Regions from separate parts of the Arthrobacter sp. CAN_A1 genome, predicted to be linked through region 2. Evidence: riboswitches for the same ligand, from Rfam matches in the RefSeq annotation. Region 2 holds a riboswitch; each other region holds the start of a gene.
The links. Region 2 has a riboswitch for cyclic di-AMP ahead of IWX62_RS12930 (C40 family peptidase). Riboswitches for the same ligand answer to the same signal wherever they lie in the genome.

Region 1: linked by a shared signal. The riboswitch ahead of IWX62_RS16210 (M23 family metallopeptidase) and the one ahead of IWX62_RS12930 (C40 family peptidase) in region 2 are both predicted to bind cyclic di-AMP.
Region 3: linked by a shared signal. The riboswitch ahead of IWX62_RS10265 (M23 family metallopeptidase) and the one ahead of IWX62_RS12930 (C40 family peptidase) in region 2 are both predicted to bind cyclic di-AMP.
Region 4: linked by a shared signal. The riboswitch ahead of IWX62_RS07090 (NlpC/P60 family protein) and the one ahead of IWX62_RS12930 (C40 family peptidase) in region 2 are both predicted to bind cyclic di-AMP.

Annotation. Positions count from the first base shown of each region.
Region 1 covers NZ_JADOUR010000002.1:250,498-254,227, forward strand. The annotation lists gene IWX62_RS03970 (SGNH/GDSL hydrolase family protein) at 1-496, opposite strand, end outside; gene IWX62_RS03975 (diacylglycerol/lipid kinase family protein) at 607-1,569, shown strand; gene IWX62_RS16210 (M23 family metallopeptidase) at 1,681-2,358, opposite strand; cyclic di-AMP (ydaO/yuaA leader) riboswitch at 2,363-2,552, opposite strand; gene IWX62_RS03985 (siderophore-interacting protein) at 2,658-3,730, opposite strand, start outside.
Region 2 covers NZ_JADOUR010000012.1:25,231-28,960, forward strand. The annotation lists gene IWX62_RS12920 (alpha/beta fold hydrolase) at 1-188, opposite strand, end outside; gene IWX62_RS12925 (TetR/AcrR family transcriptional regulator) at 281-841, shown strand; gene IWX62_RS12930 (C40 family peptidase) at 970-1,827, opposite strand; cyclic di-AMP (ydaO/yuaA leader) riboswitch at 1,831-2,044, opposite strand; gene IWX62_RS12935 (metal-sensitive transcriptional regulator) at 2,357-2,764, shown strand; gene IWX62_RS12940 (F510_1955 family glycosylhydrolase) at 2,833-3,730, opposite strand, start outside.
Region 3 covers NZ_JADOUR010000007.1:109,058-112,787, forward strand. The annotation lists gene IWX62_RS10255 (NlpC/P60 family protein) at 1-348, opposite strand, end outside; gene IWX62_RS10260 (hypothetical protein) at 378-1,205, opposite strand; cyclic di-AMP (ydaO/yuaA leader) riboswitch at 1,211-1,374, opposite strand; gene IWX62_RS10265 (M23 family metallopeptidase) at 1,499-2,302, opposite strand; cyclic di-AMP (ydaO/yuaA leader) riboswitch at 2,305-2,478, opposite strand; gene IWX62_RS10270 (metal-dependent transcriptional regulator) at 2,617-3,324, opposite strand; gene serC (phosphoserine transaminase) at 3,573-3,730, shown strand, end outside.
Region 4 covers NZ_JADOUR010000004.1:258,112-261,841, forward strand. The annotation lists gene IWX62_RS07085 (hypothetical protein) at 1-818, shown strand, start outside; gene IWX62_RS07090 (NlpC/P60 family protein) at 901-1,779, opposite strand; cyclic di-AMP (ydaO/yuaA leader) riboswitch at 1,783-1,943, opposite strand; gene IWX62_RS07095 (hypothetical protein) at 2,056-2,664, shown strand; gene mutM (bifunctional DNA-formamidopyrimidine glycosylase/DNA-(apurinic or apyrimidinic site) lyase) at 2,981-3,730, opposite strand, start outside.

The DNA of each region.
Region 1 (3,730 bases), on a different contig from region 2:
AGTTCTGGAACTCCCTGAACCGCCAGTAATCCACCACATCGGCGTGGTGCCGGTCGGCAATCTCGCGGACCAGCTCGTTGTAGATGGCGGTCCGGCCGCGGGTTTTGCCAAACACGGCCGACCCCACCGAATCAAACCCGGTGAACAGCACGACGGCGGCACCCGAGCTCGCCAGCCGGGCCACGCCGTCGTCATAGGCGGCCATCATCGCGTCAATGTCGATGCGCGGCCGCAGAATGTCGTTGCCGCCCGCGTAGATGGTGATCAACGTGGGCTGCAGGGCCAGCGCCCTGTCAACCTGTTCGTCAAGGACCTGGCGTACCTTTTTCCCACGAACGGCGAGATTCGCGTAGCCCCAGGAGCTGTCGGCGAGGATCAGCTGCTCGGCCACCCGGTCCGCCCACCCCCGCACACCGTTGGGGCTGGCCTGATGCCAGTCGCCGACGCCTTCAGTAAACGAATCGCCAAGAGCCACATATCGCTGAGAGAATTCCACTAGACGAGGCTACCCGTTCTTGCTGCGGGATAAGCTGACGTTGGCAAGCCTGCTGATAACTTTTTGCCGATGCACCCGCACGCTCCCCGTCAACCATCGAGAAGGACACCATGACCCAGCCCTCCGACACCCGGACCAAGCGCGCCGCGTTGATCATCAACCCGGTCAAGAATACCGGCGCTGACATTCGCGCGATCGTTTCGGAGCTCTGCGCTGCCGAGGGATGGGACGAGGTGCTCTACCTGGAGACGTCAGTGGATGATCCGGGCCGCGGCCAGGCGCAGGAAGCCGTTCACGCCGGAGTGGACGTGGTGATCGCCGCGGGCGGTGACGGGACGGTCCGCTGCGTGGCAGAGGTGGTCAATGGCACCGGTGTGGCGCTGGGCCTGATCCCCTTGGGCACCGGCAACCTGCTGGCCCGCAACCTGGATATCGCCGTCGACAATCCGCAGGAGGCCGCCAAGGCCGCCCTGTTCGGCACCGAACGCAACGTCGACGTTGTGCACGTCACCGTGGACCGCGCCCAGGACTCCCACGTGTTCCTGGTGATGGCGGGACTGGGCTTTGACGCGTCAATCATGGCGGATACCCGCGACGACCTGAAGGACAAGGTGGGCTGGCTCGCCTACGTCGATGCCGGCATCAGGAACCTGAGCGGCAAGCCCACCCGCACGCGCATCACCCTGGATGGCGGCGAGGTCATTGAGCGCCGGTTGCGCAGCGTGATGGGCGGAAACTGCGGCAAGATCATGGGTGGTCTCGAGATTTTCCCGGGCGCGAAGATCGACGACGGGCTGCTGGACATCATGACCGTGGCACCGACCGGCCGGCTGGGCTGGTTCGGTGTGGTCGGGAAACTGTTTGCCCGCGGGAAGGGCAAGGACCCGTCGCTGGAGTACTTCCAGTGCAGGGAAGCCGAGATTCAGCTCGACGAGCCGCAGGAAATCCAGCTTGACGGCGACCCGTTGGGCAAGGGCACACACATGTCGCTGAAGGTGGATGCCAACTCTTTGCGGTTGCGGATGCCGTACGGCAAGAAGGATCCGGCAGTCGTCACCAACCCGGAGCCCTGAGCCGCTCCGGTTTCCCACCGGACGGGCCCCGTGGAGGGGATTGTCTGGACAATCCCCTCCACGGGGCGTGAACACCGGGAACGACGGCGGGATTCCTGAGTTTTCCGTGAGTTAGAGCCTGGTTTGGGGGTCGATCTTTTCCCCGTCAACCAGGAGTTCAAAATGGAGGTGGCAGCCGGTTGAATTGCCGGTGCTGCCGACGGCGCCCAGGCCCTGGGCCTTGTTCACCTTTTGCCCGACGGTCACGCCAAGCACGCTGAGGTGGTTGTACGAGGTTTCGAGTCCGCCACCGTGGTCCACCACGATCCGCTGGCCGCCGCCGTAGGCATGCCACCCGGACTCCACCACGGTGCCGGCGCGGGAGGCCAGAACCGGGGTGCCGCAGGCGCCGGCGTAGTCGGTCCCGGTGTGCAGTTCGTCACCGAACCCGCCCATCGGGTTCACCCGGTAGCCAAACGATGAGGCGATTGGCGCGCCCTTGATCGGGGCGGCGAAGGTTGCGGCATCGCTGGACAGCACAGTGGTTTTGGCCGCCGGGGTGGAGGCCATGGCGAGCGGTGATTCCTTACCGAAGTCGATCGTGGCATCGGCGTCGGCGGTGACGGGCGCCGTCGGGCCCGCCGGCTCATGGGCGACGGGCGACGGTGACATCTCGGCCGACGGGAAGAAGGCCGTCAGGGTAAGGCCCGCCGCTGCGGCAAGTGCACCCGTGGCGAGCAGGGCTGATCGGCGGATGGGCGTGGGCTGAACGGGCGCGCGGCGGCGCCCGGAAGTGACCGGCTTGGGCAAAACAAGAGCCTCTCTGCAACGCCGGTGAAGTTAGCTGTCGGATTCGAGCAAGAGTTGACTCGGCCCACTGCTGCTTTCCGGCACGAGAGCGGGAAAGCGATGTGCGAAGGGCTGCACCCCGAAGGCAGGAAAACTGCCAAAAGATGGGTCCTCCACCCCTGCCACGGTGAATTGGGGGCCGGCTGCTGACAGGGTTAGGCGTGCAGGCCGGGAGCCACAATGATGCAGATGGCTCCCTACAAGGATAGGCCACCTAACGGAAAAGTTACAATTCCGTTACACAACTCACGGCGTGGCGACTAGCTCAGCTCCGATCGTCCCCTGCGCCAGTACCCCATGAAAGCAACCTGCTTACGGTCGATGCCGACGTCGCGCACCAGGTATCGCCGCAGCCCTCGAACCACTGCAGCTTCGCCGGCGATCCACGCGTAGAACGGGAGCGCGCCGGACGGTCGGTCGGGGTTGAGCGAGCTGGTGAGCGTCGAGGCGTTCAACCGCTGGGGGGTTTCCCACAGGATCGTCTCGTCGATGTTCACCTCTTCGGGCTCCGGGCCGGCCGCCACGGCAGCGGCGGCGGCGAGCGTCAGCCCGGCCCGCGAGGTGGGATCCACCCCGACGGCGAAGGGCACTGCCAGCGACACCCACCCGGGCACACGGACCGCGTCACGAACCGCCGCGTCCAGGAGTTCCCCGTGGGGGCGCTGCCCCCGGGCCAGCCAGGTGATCCGGACCGACGACCCGGTGAGAACGTCCTGAAAGTCGGCCGGGTCCGGCACCTCAAGGAACGCGTGCCCGCCGACATCGGTCGGCAGCGACTCAAGGATGGCGCTGATGGCGGGCACCGCTGTCTCGTCACCAGCCAGCAGAATGTGCTGGGCCAGCCCCGGGCGCCATTCGATCCCCCCGTAGGAACCGGCGGTGGTGCAGGTGGCGGCGTGGACGTTCGGGCCGATCAGCCAGATCCGGTCGCCCGGCGTCGCTGCGGCGGCCCAGAGCGACGCCGGGCCCCCGTTGCCTTCGGCGTCGAAGTGCATGACGAAGTCGACGTCGATCTCGGGTTGATCATCGCCGCACCGGGCTTCCCTCACCGTATAGGTGCGCATCGACCCCCGGACGGCCGGGTCCAGTGCCAGCCACTGCTGGTACCAGCCAGGCCCCCCGGTGGGCGCCTCGAGCAGCGCCCGCAGGTTCAGGCGGGGGGCGTCGTCGTCCCGGCTGGCCGGGATCATCACCTTGATGCGCAGATCGAGGCTGGGGCCCTGGACGCCGAAATCCTTCAGGCAGGCCCCACCAAAGGTGATGCGCTGGAAGTTGTCGCTCAGGCGCTGCACCCGGGTCACGACGACGTCGAACGCTGTCACTGCCGAGACTG
Region 2 (3,730 bases):
CCGAAACCGCGTCGATCGTAGGTAATCACTCGGTAGCCCGCATCAAGCAGGGCTGCGCTCTGTTTCTCCCAGGACGACCCATCAAGCGGGTACCCGTGGATCAGCACCACTGGCTGACCGGTTCCGTGGTCCTCGAAATACGCCTGCACTGGCGCCGAATTCTCGTTTCCGACAGTGATGAACGGCATGTGAGTGTCCCTCCAATAGTGTGAGAACGAGCGTTCTCTACGTTTCACCGACTGTACGGGAACGATGGTTCTCCCGCAAGTACACTTGAACAATGGACGAGGGAAAAGTACGCGACAGCGTGATCGAGGCCGCTGACGCGCTGTACTACGCACGCGGCATCCAGGCGGTAGGAATGGACGCTTTGCGAGAGGCATCCGGGGTGTCGCTGAAACGGCTCTACCGGTTGTTCCCGTCAAAAGAAGCGATAGTCCTCGCGGTACTGCAATACCGGCATCAGCTCTGGACCGACGGCGTCACAACAGCCGTTGACCGTGCCGCCTCCCCCGAAGACCGACTTCTGGCTGTTTACGACTACCTCGCCGACTGGTTTGCCAGCGACTCATTTCGGGGCTGCGGCTTCATCAACGCCTTCGGCGAGCTCGGGGCCGTTTCGCCCGCAGTCGCCGAGGTAGCGCGGCTCCACAAACACTCGTTCCAGGAATACCTCGGCCGCCTCGTCGCCGACGCCGGAGGAACAACCGAACTTGCCGCCCAGCTGGCCATCCTGGCCGAAGGCGCACAAACCACTGCCGCGATCAGCGGAACCACCGAACCCGCACGGCAAGCCCGCCGAGCAGCCGAGATACTTATCGCCTCGATCGACTCGATGTAAGGGCGTGGCGAACGGCAGGATCCGCGACGGTCTGACCCGACTCCGCGAACCAAAAGTGGCAGGTGCCCTCCGCTCAGGACACCTGCCACTTTTGATCGGCTTGCGGAGCATTTCCGCAAGGTCGGGTATTAGCCGTTGACTCGCACGAAGTAGGAACCGGCGAGGTCGGACAGCGGGTGCTCGATGGTGAGGTTTGAACCGTTCATGCCGCTGCTGATGACGTTTCCGTTCCCGACGTAGATGGCGATGTGGCCGGGGCGGACGACGAGGTCACCGGGGGCCGGGGTCGAGACCCGGGTTCCGTACTGGTCGAACTGCAGGGGGCCGAGGTCTCCGACGTTCAGGCCGATGGAGCGCAGCGCCCGCTCGACGAGAATGGTGCAGTCCTGGATGGAGCCGAGCTGCCCGTATGCCGAGGCGACCAGTGCTGAGCCGACGCCGCTCGCGGGAACTGACGGGGTTTCCGGCGCGATGGGAGTAATGGAACCCGAGGCCAGGGACATCATGGCCGGCGCGGCGGCGGGCGCCGGTGACGCAGGGGCCGGTGCCGCGGCAAAGGCCTGTGTCGCGGGTGCGGCCGGAACGGTAGCGGGGCTGACGGCTGCGCTTGGACCGCCGGTGAGCTGGATCTGCTGTCCGGGGTAGATCACTGAGGCGTAGGAGAGGCCGTTCTGGGCCAACAGGGTATCGAGGTTGATGCCGTGCAGTGAGGCGATCGCACCCAGAGTGTCACCGGCAACGACAGTGTGAACACCTGCAGTCGGCGCCGAAACGGTTGTCGTCTGCGCGGGTGCGGTGTCCTGAGTGTAGGTTCCCGCGTGGGCGGCGGCTCCGACGGAGAAGACGAGGCTGCCGGTTGCGGCTGCGATGATGGCTGGCTTGCCCAGTGCGACGGCATTGGTCTTCGCGGAGTAGGCCAGGCCGGTGAGGGCGACGGAGTGGGTGGTTGCGGCGCGGTGGCGTGCAGGAATGGACGTACGTGACATGGTGTTTTGCCTCTCCCATGCCTGCGGGGTGAGCTGTCGGGTTCGGATGGGAGTCACCCGGCCGACCGCTATCTGTGCTGTCCTGCGATCGCTAACGATGCTGCAGGTTCTGCTCTGGATAGTCGGATCGACTTAACCCCGAGGGTCACCGCGTGCGGTGGCCCGGTGGAAACGTGGTTCCCCCGTCCCTGCCATCTGGATTGTGCGAACGGCTCCCGGTGCAGTGGCAGGACTCGGCATTCTGCGCGGGAATATGACCTCGGCGGATGCCAGGATCACTCAAATGAGAATACCCCACCCTGGTATTTAAGTCACATTACGGTAACGGAATTCAGCAACCTTTCAGGGTGCTCCCAGGAATAGCGGAGCGCTGGCGGAGGAGGGAACCGATTCCGACGTCCACGCGTTCGCGACTGTTCGAAACATCGATAATACTTAGAAGGCTGCGCGGAGTGCGCCGTTGGGGACCCACCATCGATCCTGTCCGGGCACTACCCGAGCAGGTCGGTTGGTATTGAAAGGATAGACCGTGAACGCCGGAGCAGGACCTCGGAGCACGACCATTGACACACCGAAAGCAGCCTCCACTGAAGGTTCCACGGCGGAGTCCCGGGCAACGGCCCAGCCGGTTCCCGCTGGCGGAGTACACGGTTACTCCCCAGACAAGGCGGCCTATCTACGGCGCCTGAAGCGCATCGAAGGACAGGTCCGCGGGATAGCGCGGATGGTCGATGAGGATCAGTACTGCATCGATATTCTCACCCAGGTCGCGGCGGTCAATAGTGCCATGCACGCCGTGAGTCTGGGCCTGCTGGAAAATCATTTGCAACACTGTGTCGTCTCCGCAGCAAAGGAGGCCGAAACCAGCGGGTCCTCCAAAGCCGTTGACGCGAAGGTTAAGGAAGCAACACAGGCAATCAGCAGGCTGCTGCGCTAGCCCCTCTCCCGGTATCATGCGGTGATCCCAGGGCTTCCGGATTTCGATCGGCCATCCTAACCCCGCGTTTACTGGTGGCTCGATCTGATGTCCGTGAAGGTTTGCCCGTTGTCGTTGGAGACCTGGACACCGTTTTCGGTCGCGACCCAGATGCGCTGGGTGGAATCCTTTAGCAGGTGGGTTGCGATTGCCGCTACCTGGCCGGGGACTGTTCCTTGTTCGGTCCAGGTTAACCCCGCGTCATCACTGGTGTGAATCTGTCCCTCGGGTGTGATCCCGGCTGTTGCTCCTTGTGAAAGGGCCGTGAGCATCAGCAGGGGTGCTCCGGGCACGGAAGCCCACGTTTCGCCGTCGTCGGTGGAACGCTGCAGGCCTTCCTCGGTGGTCGCCAGTACAACACTGTCGCGGGCCGTTGCGCCCAGGTTGAACACGGGAATCTGTTCATCAACGGGTTCCCACGACGCCCCCTCAGCACTGGTCTGGAGCTGGCCGTCGAAACCGACTATCCCAGCGCCGGTGGCGGCGAGGGCGTGGAAGTCGGACTCTCCTTGTCGGGACAGCGGCTGCCAGGTCTGGCCTTGGTCGGTGGACCGGATCAGCCCCACCGGGTCGGGCAGGTCGGTTCCCGGACCGGGATGACCGGAGGCGTAAAGGTCACCGTTCCCTGCCGCGGTGAACCCCATCAGGTCGATGGTCGGGCCGATCTGACTTGCGGGCGATTCTGAGACGTCGAACAAGCCATCGTGGGTGGCGAGGAGGACACGGTTTGTGCTGGGATCCACGCTCATGCCATGGACGTGACCGGTTGGATAACCCTCCGCGCTGACTGACGGGGCCGCGGTACTGGCGCTGTTGGCTCCCTGCGGGGGTTGTGGTGAGCAAGCGGTAACGACGAGGATCGCTGCGGTCATGACCACCGCCGGGGCAGCCCGTCGTGGGCGGGGTAAAGAGCGGTGAATACGAGGC
Region 3 (3,730 bases), on a different contig from region 2:
GGCCTGTGCCTCGACGACTGGTGCCTCGACGACGGCTGGGGCTGCAACAGCCTTGACCGGGGTGCGGTTGAAGGCGATCTCGGCGTCGGCCGGTGCCTCGACAACTGTTGGCGCTACCTGAACCTCCAAGGCCGAGGTGAGGGCGACGCGTTCGACCGACTCAAGCGAGAGGTCAGCGGCGTTCGCCGACACCCCGCCGGTCAGGACGAGGCCGGAGGCAGCGGCGATCACTGCTGCCTGGCGGCCTACACCGCCGGCGTTTTCAGTGACTGCCTTGGCCAGGGCCGAGAAGTTGGTGGCGTGGCGCTTGTCGGCGCGGTGACGTGCAATTGCTGCGCGAGTTGTCATTCTTGCGTTCTCCAAGGTTTAAGGGGGTCTTAGCTAACGCGGACGAAGCTTGCGCCGGGAAGGTCTGAAAGGGAGTGGAGGCCGGTGTTCATACCGTTCAGGCCACCGCTGATGACCTGGCCGTTGCCGACGTAGATTGCCACGTGGCCGCCGGTGATGACCAGGTCGCCTGCTGCCGGCGAACCGACAACCGAACCGAAGGCGAAGAAGCCGCTCGGGGCGATGTCTCCGACTGACTTACCGACCGATCGAAGTGCCTTCTCGACCATGGCGGTGCAATCCTGCGCAACACCAATCTGGGAGTAGGCGGATCCGACGAGCCCTGCTGCGATGTTGCCGGACGGTGCTGCCGGTGCTGGCTCCTCGGCGGCGGGCGCCGGAGTTGCTGCGACTGGAGCAGGTGCAGGTGCTGGAGCGGCGGGGGCCTCGACCGGCGCCTCGGCGGCCGGGGCAGCTTCCTGCACGACGGGTTCGACGACGGCGGCTGGTGCAACGGCTTCGGCTACTGGCTCAACGACGTCGGCCTGGACCTCAACGGCTGGTGCAGCTTCCACGACGGCGGGTGTTGCCGTGACGGCGGTGCGCTCGAAGGTGATCTCCGCGGTGGCGGCTGCGCTGACTGCATCTGCGGTCACCGATACCGAGTTCAGGGGGGTGGAGAGGGCAACGCGCTCGGCCTCGCCGATCCCGTGTGCCGGCAATCCGGCAGTCAGGACAAGCCCTGAGGCTGCGACGATGACGGCGGCCTGGCGGCCTACCGATCCGGCGTTCGAGGAGACAGCGGTGGAGATCGCCGTCAGGGGGCTGGTGTGCGTGCGGGCGGCCCTGTGGCGGCCCAGAGAAGAGCTAGTTGACACGTTTGATTGCCTCTCCCAATTGCCTGCGAGGTGAGCTGTCGGATTCGGATGGGAGTCACCCGGCCGCAACTTTCCTGTTGGAAACATGCGACTTAACCCCAAGGATTTCTTGCGAAATCCACTAATTGGTTCCCCCGCCTCTGCCATGCGAATTGTGCGAACGGACCCCGGGCAGTGGCAGAGCTAGGCGATCTGCTCGGGAGTGCCAAACCTATAAGAATTTGGCACGGGATCGACGGTACAGCAGATCGGCCACAATGTCACATTCCGGTCACGGAACGGTGTGGCCTTGGTTACAGCCAGCCCATGGGGTCGACGGTCTGGCCGTCAACCATCACTTCGAAGTGGAGGTGGCACCCGGTCGAGGCGCCGGTGCTGCCGCTCTGTGCGACTGCCTCGCCGCGGTCAACCTTTTGCCCCTCCTTGACGCTGCTGAGCGAGAGGTGGTTGTAGGTGGATTCAAGTCCGTTGCCGTGGTCGATCACCACACGGTTTCCTCCGCCGTAGGGGTGCCAGCCGGCGAAGGTGACGGTGCCGGCCGCTGCGGACAACACTTCGGTGCCGCAGGAGCTACTGAAGTCCTGTCCGGAGTGGAGTTCCCCACCCATCCCGGTAATCGGACTGACCCGGTAACCGAAGGGTGAGGTCATGATGAGATCGTCCAGCGGCGCGGACAACGATCCCCTGGCTGCGGCAGGCACGGCCGCGGACCCTGCGGCGGTCATGATCTCGGTGAGTTTGGCGTCGGCGTCGAACGTGCTCTGCAGTGCGGTGCGGCTGAAATCAACCAGTGCGGCGTCGGGAACCGTGATATCCCGCGGTGCAACTGTCGTTTCGGCGGCAGCAACGGCCTCACCGGTGGCGGCAGCCGTCTCCCCGGCCGGAATGGACGCGGCAGTGGTGGGCAGCGCGATGGTGAGGACCAGCCCTGACGCGGCGGCGGCAATGGCCACCTTCTGGCTCATCCCGGTCAGCGAAAGGTCGCTTCGGACCCGGGTGGCCCGACGTCGTCGCTCGAGCCGCTGGGCGTCTCTCGGGCGCGCTATTGGTACTGGGGCACCGGCACGGCGGCGTCCCGAAGCATGGTGCTTCGACAAAGGGTCCCTTTCGTATATGCCTGCGAAGTTAGCTGTCGGATTCGAGTCGGGAAAGAACTCGGTCCTGATCTGGTCCACTGACGCGGCACCGGATCCGGACTTCACCCCAAGGCGGCGAAACAGCCGTCATCGATGGGTCCTCCGCCCCTGTCACGGGTTCTCAGCATCCTGATCCGCTGACAGGGTTAGGCGTGCGGATCAGGTAACGCTGATGTATCAACGCCAGTTTTCCATTATCCGGGACCAGAAGCAAAAGAGATACGTTCGTTATCTTTTCCTGTGGATAACTTGCGGCAACAGTGCGCTGTTCTGCCCTAAACTACCGTCGGGCTGACCGAAACAAACACGTGTGCAGCAACCTCAGGCGGCAGTTCAAGAGCGCCTTCGATCCCCTCGACCCGGACCGACACGTAATCGCCGACCGTCTGCACGCTGATGACCGTTCCCGGTCGCAATCCGCCCTCATCAAGCTGTGACAGCAACTCAGGATCCACCTGAATAGGTTCGGCCAACCGGACCAGGGTGATGACCGATCCGGGCGGGTTGGTCCCGATCACTGACAGGAGGCTCAACACACCGGCGGTGAAGTTTTCGGTCGGCGGTCCGCCCAGCGCCTCAAGCCCGGGGATGGGGTTGCCGTAGGGAGATTCGGTGGGTTTTCCGAGCAGCTCGTAGAGGCGCTGTTCAACCCGTTCACTCATCACATGCTCCCAGCGGCAAGCCTCCTCATGGACGTACGCCCAGTCGAGGCCGATCACGTCGGAAAGCAAACGTTCAGCGAGACGGTGTTTACGCATGACACCGATGGCACGACGGCGGCCGAGGTCAGTAAATTCCAGGTGGCGGTCGCCCGAGACCACCACCAGCCCGTCGCGTTCCATCCGGCCGATGGTCTGCGACACGGTAGGGCCTGAGTGACGGAGCCGTTCGGCGATCCGGGCGCGGAGGGCAACAATGTTTTCCTCCTCCAGTTCCAGGATGGTCCGCAGGTACATCTCAGTGGTATCGATGAGGTCCGTCATGCGGTTCAGCTCCTAGGCACTGGTGCGGGTTGGATCAGCGGGCAGCTTGCGCGGTGGGAACGCGGCACGTAACGCCAGCGCCGAACGGGAGTTCTACGCCTCCCAAGGTTAACCCATTTCCTGCCGGCCAAGGCAATCAGCCGCCGCCGTCCACGCCTCCCGATGCGGTTCACAAATGTCGCCGGAGACCGCCAGTGCGGCAGAATGAAACCCGTCGCGAGTTGCACGCTTACCCCTTTGGAGGAACCATGAGTATTTCCCCGGACCACACAATCCCCGCTGGGCTCCTCCCCGCCGACGGGCGTTTCGGTGCCGGCCCCTCGAAGGTCCGTGACGGTCAACTGGAAGCACTCGCCCAGGCCGGGCGCACCCTGCTGGGCACCTCCCACCGGCAGGCGCCGGTGCG
Region 4 (3,730 bases), on a different contig from region 2:
CGCGGGCCTTGGCCGCCAGCAAGCCGCCGCCGGCGTTCCCGTCACCCGCCACGGACCAGACCGGGTCGCCAGGTGAGCAGCCCAGGCAACCATGGACCGCCACCTACCCCGTGCTGCTGGACCTGTGCCATCTGGGCGTTCCGCCGGACAGCGCGGTGATGCGGGAGACGGCACAGTTGGTCGCCCGCAACTGCCGGTGGGAGTATGACGGGGTGCCGTTCTTCGCCGGGGAGGTCGACTGCTGCATCAATGCCGGCACTGTCCTGATCGGCACCTATCTCGGCATCGACGTCGGTCCGGTGGTTGAGCGGCTCCTGGCCGACCAGCTGCCTGACGGAGGCTGGAACTGCTGGGCCGAGTCGCCTGCGGCGCCGGGATCGTTCGCCAGCACTCTTGACGTGATCGACGCTTTACTGAGGTGGGAGCGTCGCACCGGTGGATCAGACGAGGTCGGCCGGGCCCGCCACGCGGGTGAGGAGTATCTGCTTCGACGCAGTCTGTTCCGGTCGTTGCGCACAGGCGAGGTGGTGAACCCCCGATGGCTTGAGTTCTCGTACCCTCCGCGCTGGCACTATGACCTGCTCAAAGCGACGAGCTATTTCGCTCTCCGCGGCGGGCCAGCCGATCCGAGGCTGACCGAGGCAGTCGATCACGTGCGCGCCAAGCGTCGGACAAATGGACGTTGGCTGCTGGAGAACACTCACCCCGGGGCGGTCCACTTCCGATTCGAAGAACCCGTTGGTACATCGAGCCGGTGGAACACCCTCCGGGCATTGCGGGTTCTTCGCTGGTACGACGCCGCACGTCTCTCCAACTGAGCAAAAGCATGAAGGCACCACCGGATCTCTCCGGTGGTGCCTTCACTGCTAATTCCCGGTCCGCAGAGGCGGGGCTGGGGGCTTAGAGGGTGTAATACCCCACCAGTGGCATGGCGCTGACCGCGTGGACGAGGGTGCCCTGGCTTGGGTTCAGGGCGCTGACCATCTGGCCGCCACCGATGTAGATACCGATGTGTCCGCCACCATTTTGGACGACGAGGTCGCCGGGCTGTGGGTTGCTGGTGGGGGTCAGCGCGCCCATCTGTGCCTGGCTGGTGCGGGGCAGGTCGATGCCGTGCTGGGCGTAGACCCACTGGACGAAGCCCGAGCAGTCCCAGCCAGCGGTTGAGCTGGTGCCACCGAAGACGTACGGTGAGCCGACCATCGACTGCGCGGTTCCCGCGATACCTGCACTGGACACCTGGCCGCCGGTGGACGCCGCGCCGATGGGCTGGATGTCCTCGGAGGCGGTGGTGATGCCCAGGTTGCTGGTTTCGGCGGGGGCAGCTGGTGCAGCTACCTGAGTCGCTGGCGCCGGTGCAGGTGCTGCTGGTGCTGCTACCTGGGTAGCCTGGCCAGCGTTACCGGACAGTGAGATGACGTCACCTGGGAAGATGACCGAGTCCCAGCCGAGGCCGTTGGCGGCGAAGAGTGCCTCGACGCTGACACCGTAGGTGCCGGCGATGCTGCCGAGAGTATCTCCCGCCTGAACGGTGTGGCTGGAGGTGCCGGGTGCCGGGGCGCTGGCAGCCTGAGCGACTGGTGCAGGCGCGGCCTGGACGTTGATTTCGCCTGCAGCGTTGGCGGGAAGTCCGGCGCTCAACATCAGACCTGATGCTGCAACGACGACTGCTGCTGGACGGCCGATAGCGCCAGCGTGTGAGCTGACTGCCTTCGAAACGGTCTGCATGGCGCTTGGCGGGGTCGCACGGTGGCGCGCGATATAACGGTTCTTGGACATGATGTTGCCTCTCCCAGTGCCTGCGAAGTTAGCTGTCGGATTCGGATGGGAGCCACCCGGGCGCACTATCACGCCTTCACCCCTAGGCCGTCTCTCGACGACCACTACTGGTTCCCCCGCTTCTGCCGGATGTATGCGAACGGACCTCACGGCAGCGGCAGAATTAGGCAATCTGTCGGGAGGACGCTGAGTTGAACGGAACCCGGCGTGCCGTCTACTGTACATTTCGGTTTGGGGTTTTGTCACATTTAGGTTACGGGGGCAGTGTGCTGTTGAATGACCTCCCTCGGTGCTGACATCGGATCGGGGACGTCGGAGACCACGGCGGACAAGCTCCAGGAAGGTGTCCGGTTCCACACCCTTGATGTACACCTGTGTCTGGGGGTTGAGTCCTGCCCGTCGGAGGTGATAGCGGGCGGCCGTCTCGATAATGGACTGCGAGTGGGGATCGATCAGCCGGGCCACTCCCCGCTCCCGCGCATTACGTTTCCCGGCCAGGGCGGCCAGCAGCTCACGTGGTGCTACAAACCCCCGCACCACAGCCGACTCCAGAATGCACAGCGCATCAAGCTCTGGCAGGCAGCTGACGCATTGCACGCAGATATCAATCATGCTCAGAGGCGACTGGGCACGATGGACAACGAATCGTTCTCCCAGCGGCCGGCTGTGATTGACGCTCACATGGACCATATGGGGCTGACGCAGTATCCAGAGATTTCGGTGCGCTGCGGCGCTGATGCATGCGAGTTCCGCCTTGGCACAGGTTGCGATGAGGAGGCTCCCCGCGGTGTCGGGCAGCGCGAAGACGCCCGGCATGGGGCTTACCACCTCACCTTTGGCCAGGGCAGCCCCGAGGTGTACGCTGCCCAGGCCGGCTCGGGTTAGTTCCTTACGGCGTGCCACGCCGCCAAGCTTTTGAAGGGTTTTCACGGTGTCCATGCCCCATGGTTACCCACCCGTGGAGGGCGCAGCAGGGTGACTTGCGCTAAGTGGGCAATTCTCTCTGGTGGAGGAGAAGTGAGCCCGGGCGGTAGACCCGCTGCGGGAGCCGCCCAAGCCATTCTCAGAGGAGTTTGCCCAGTGTAGGGGCCGATTCGGTGGAGAGTTCCGGACATGCCCAGCGAATCCGGCCATCCAGTGGGCAAAGGGCAGGGGCAGGGCCAAAGGTCAGGGGCAGGTACCGGGTGGGCCAGGGGCAGGTCTACCAGCGGCCGTTGCGGGGTCTGGGCTGGCACCGCGGGCAGCTGAAGGACGACCGGTTCATAAACATCTCCCGCCGGATCAGGGAAAAACCCTGGAAGGACGGGTCCGCGGCACAGCGGGTGCAGGGTTCACCCTCCCTGCCGTAGGCGTTGAGGGACCGCTCAAAGTAGCCGGAGGTTCCATTGACGTTCACGTAGAGCGAGTCGAAGCTGGTGCCGCCGGCTTCGAGCGCCCGTGCCATCACGTCGCGACTGGCGTCCACCAGCCGCAGCGCGTCGGCGCGGCGCATGGTGTCGGTCGGTCGGGCGTAATGGACCCTGGCCGCCCACAGCGCTTCATCGGCGTAGATGTTGCCGATCCCGGAGATCAGGCCCTGATCGAGCAATGCGCGCTTGATGCCCGTCTTGCGCCGCCGCAGCTTCGCGAAGAAGGAGTCAAAGGAGAACGCCGGATCCAGCGGATCGCGGGCAATGTGGGACGCCTCAACCGGAATCAGAGGCAGCGGGCTCTCGCCCAGCCCACCCGGCTGGCCATCATCGGTCGACACCATCGATGTCACAAAGAGGCCGCCAAAAATCCTTTGGTCGACAAACCGCAGCTCCGCTGGCAAGGGTCCGGTGGAGGGATCCTCTGCAGCCGACAGGGTCAACCTGACCCGGAGGTGCTTCTCCTCGGGCGAGCCCGCGTCTTTGACCAGCAACTGCCCGCTCATCCCCAGGTGCGCCATCAGAGCAACTGGAACTACACA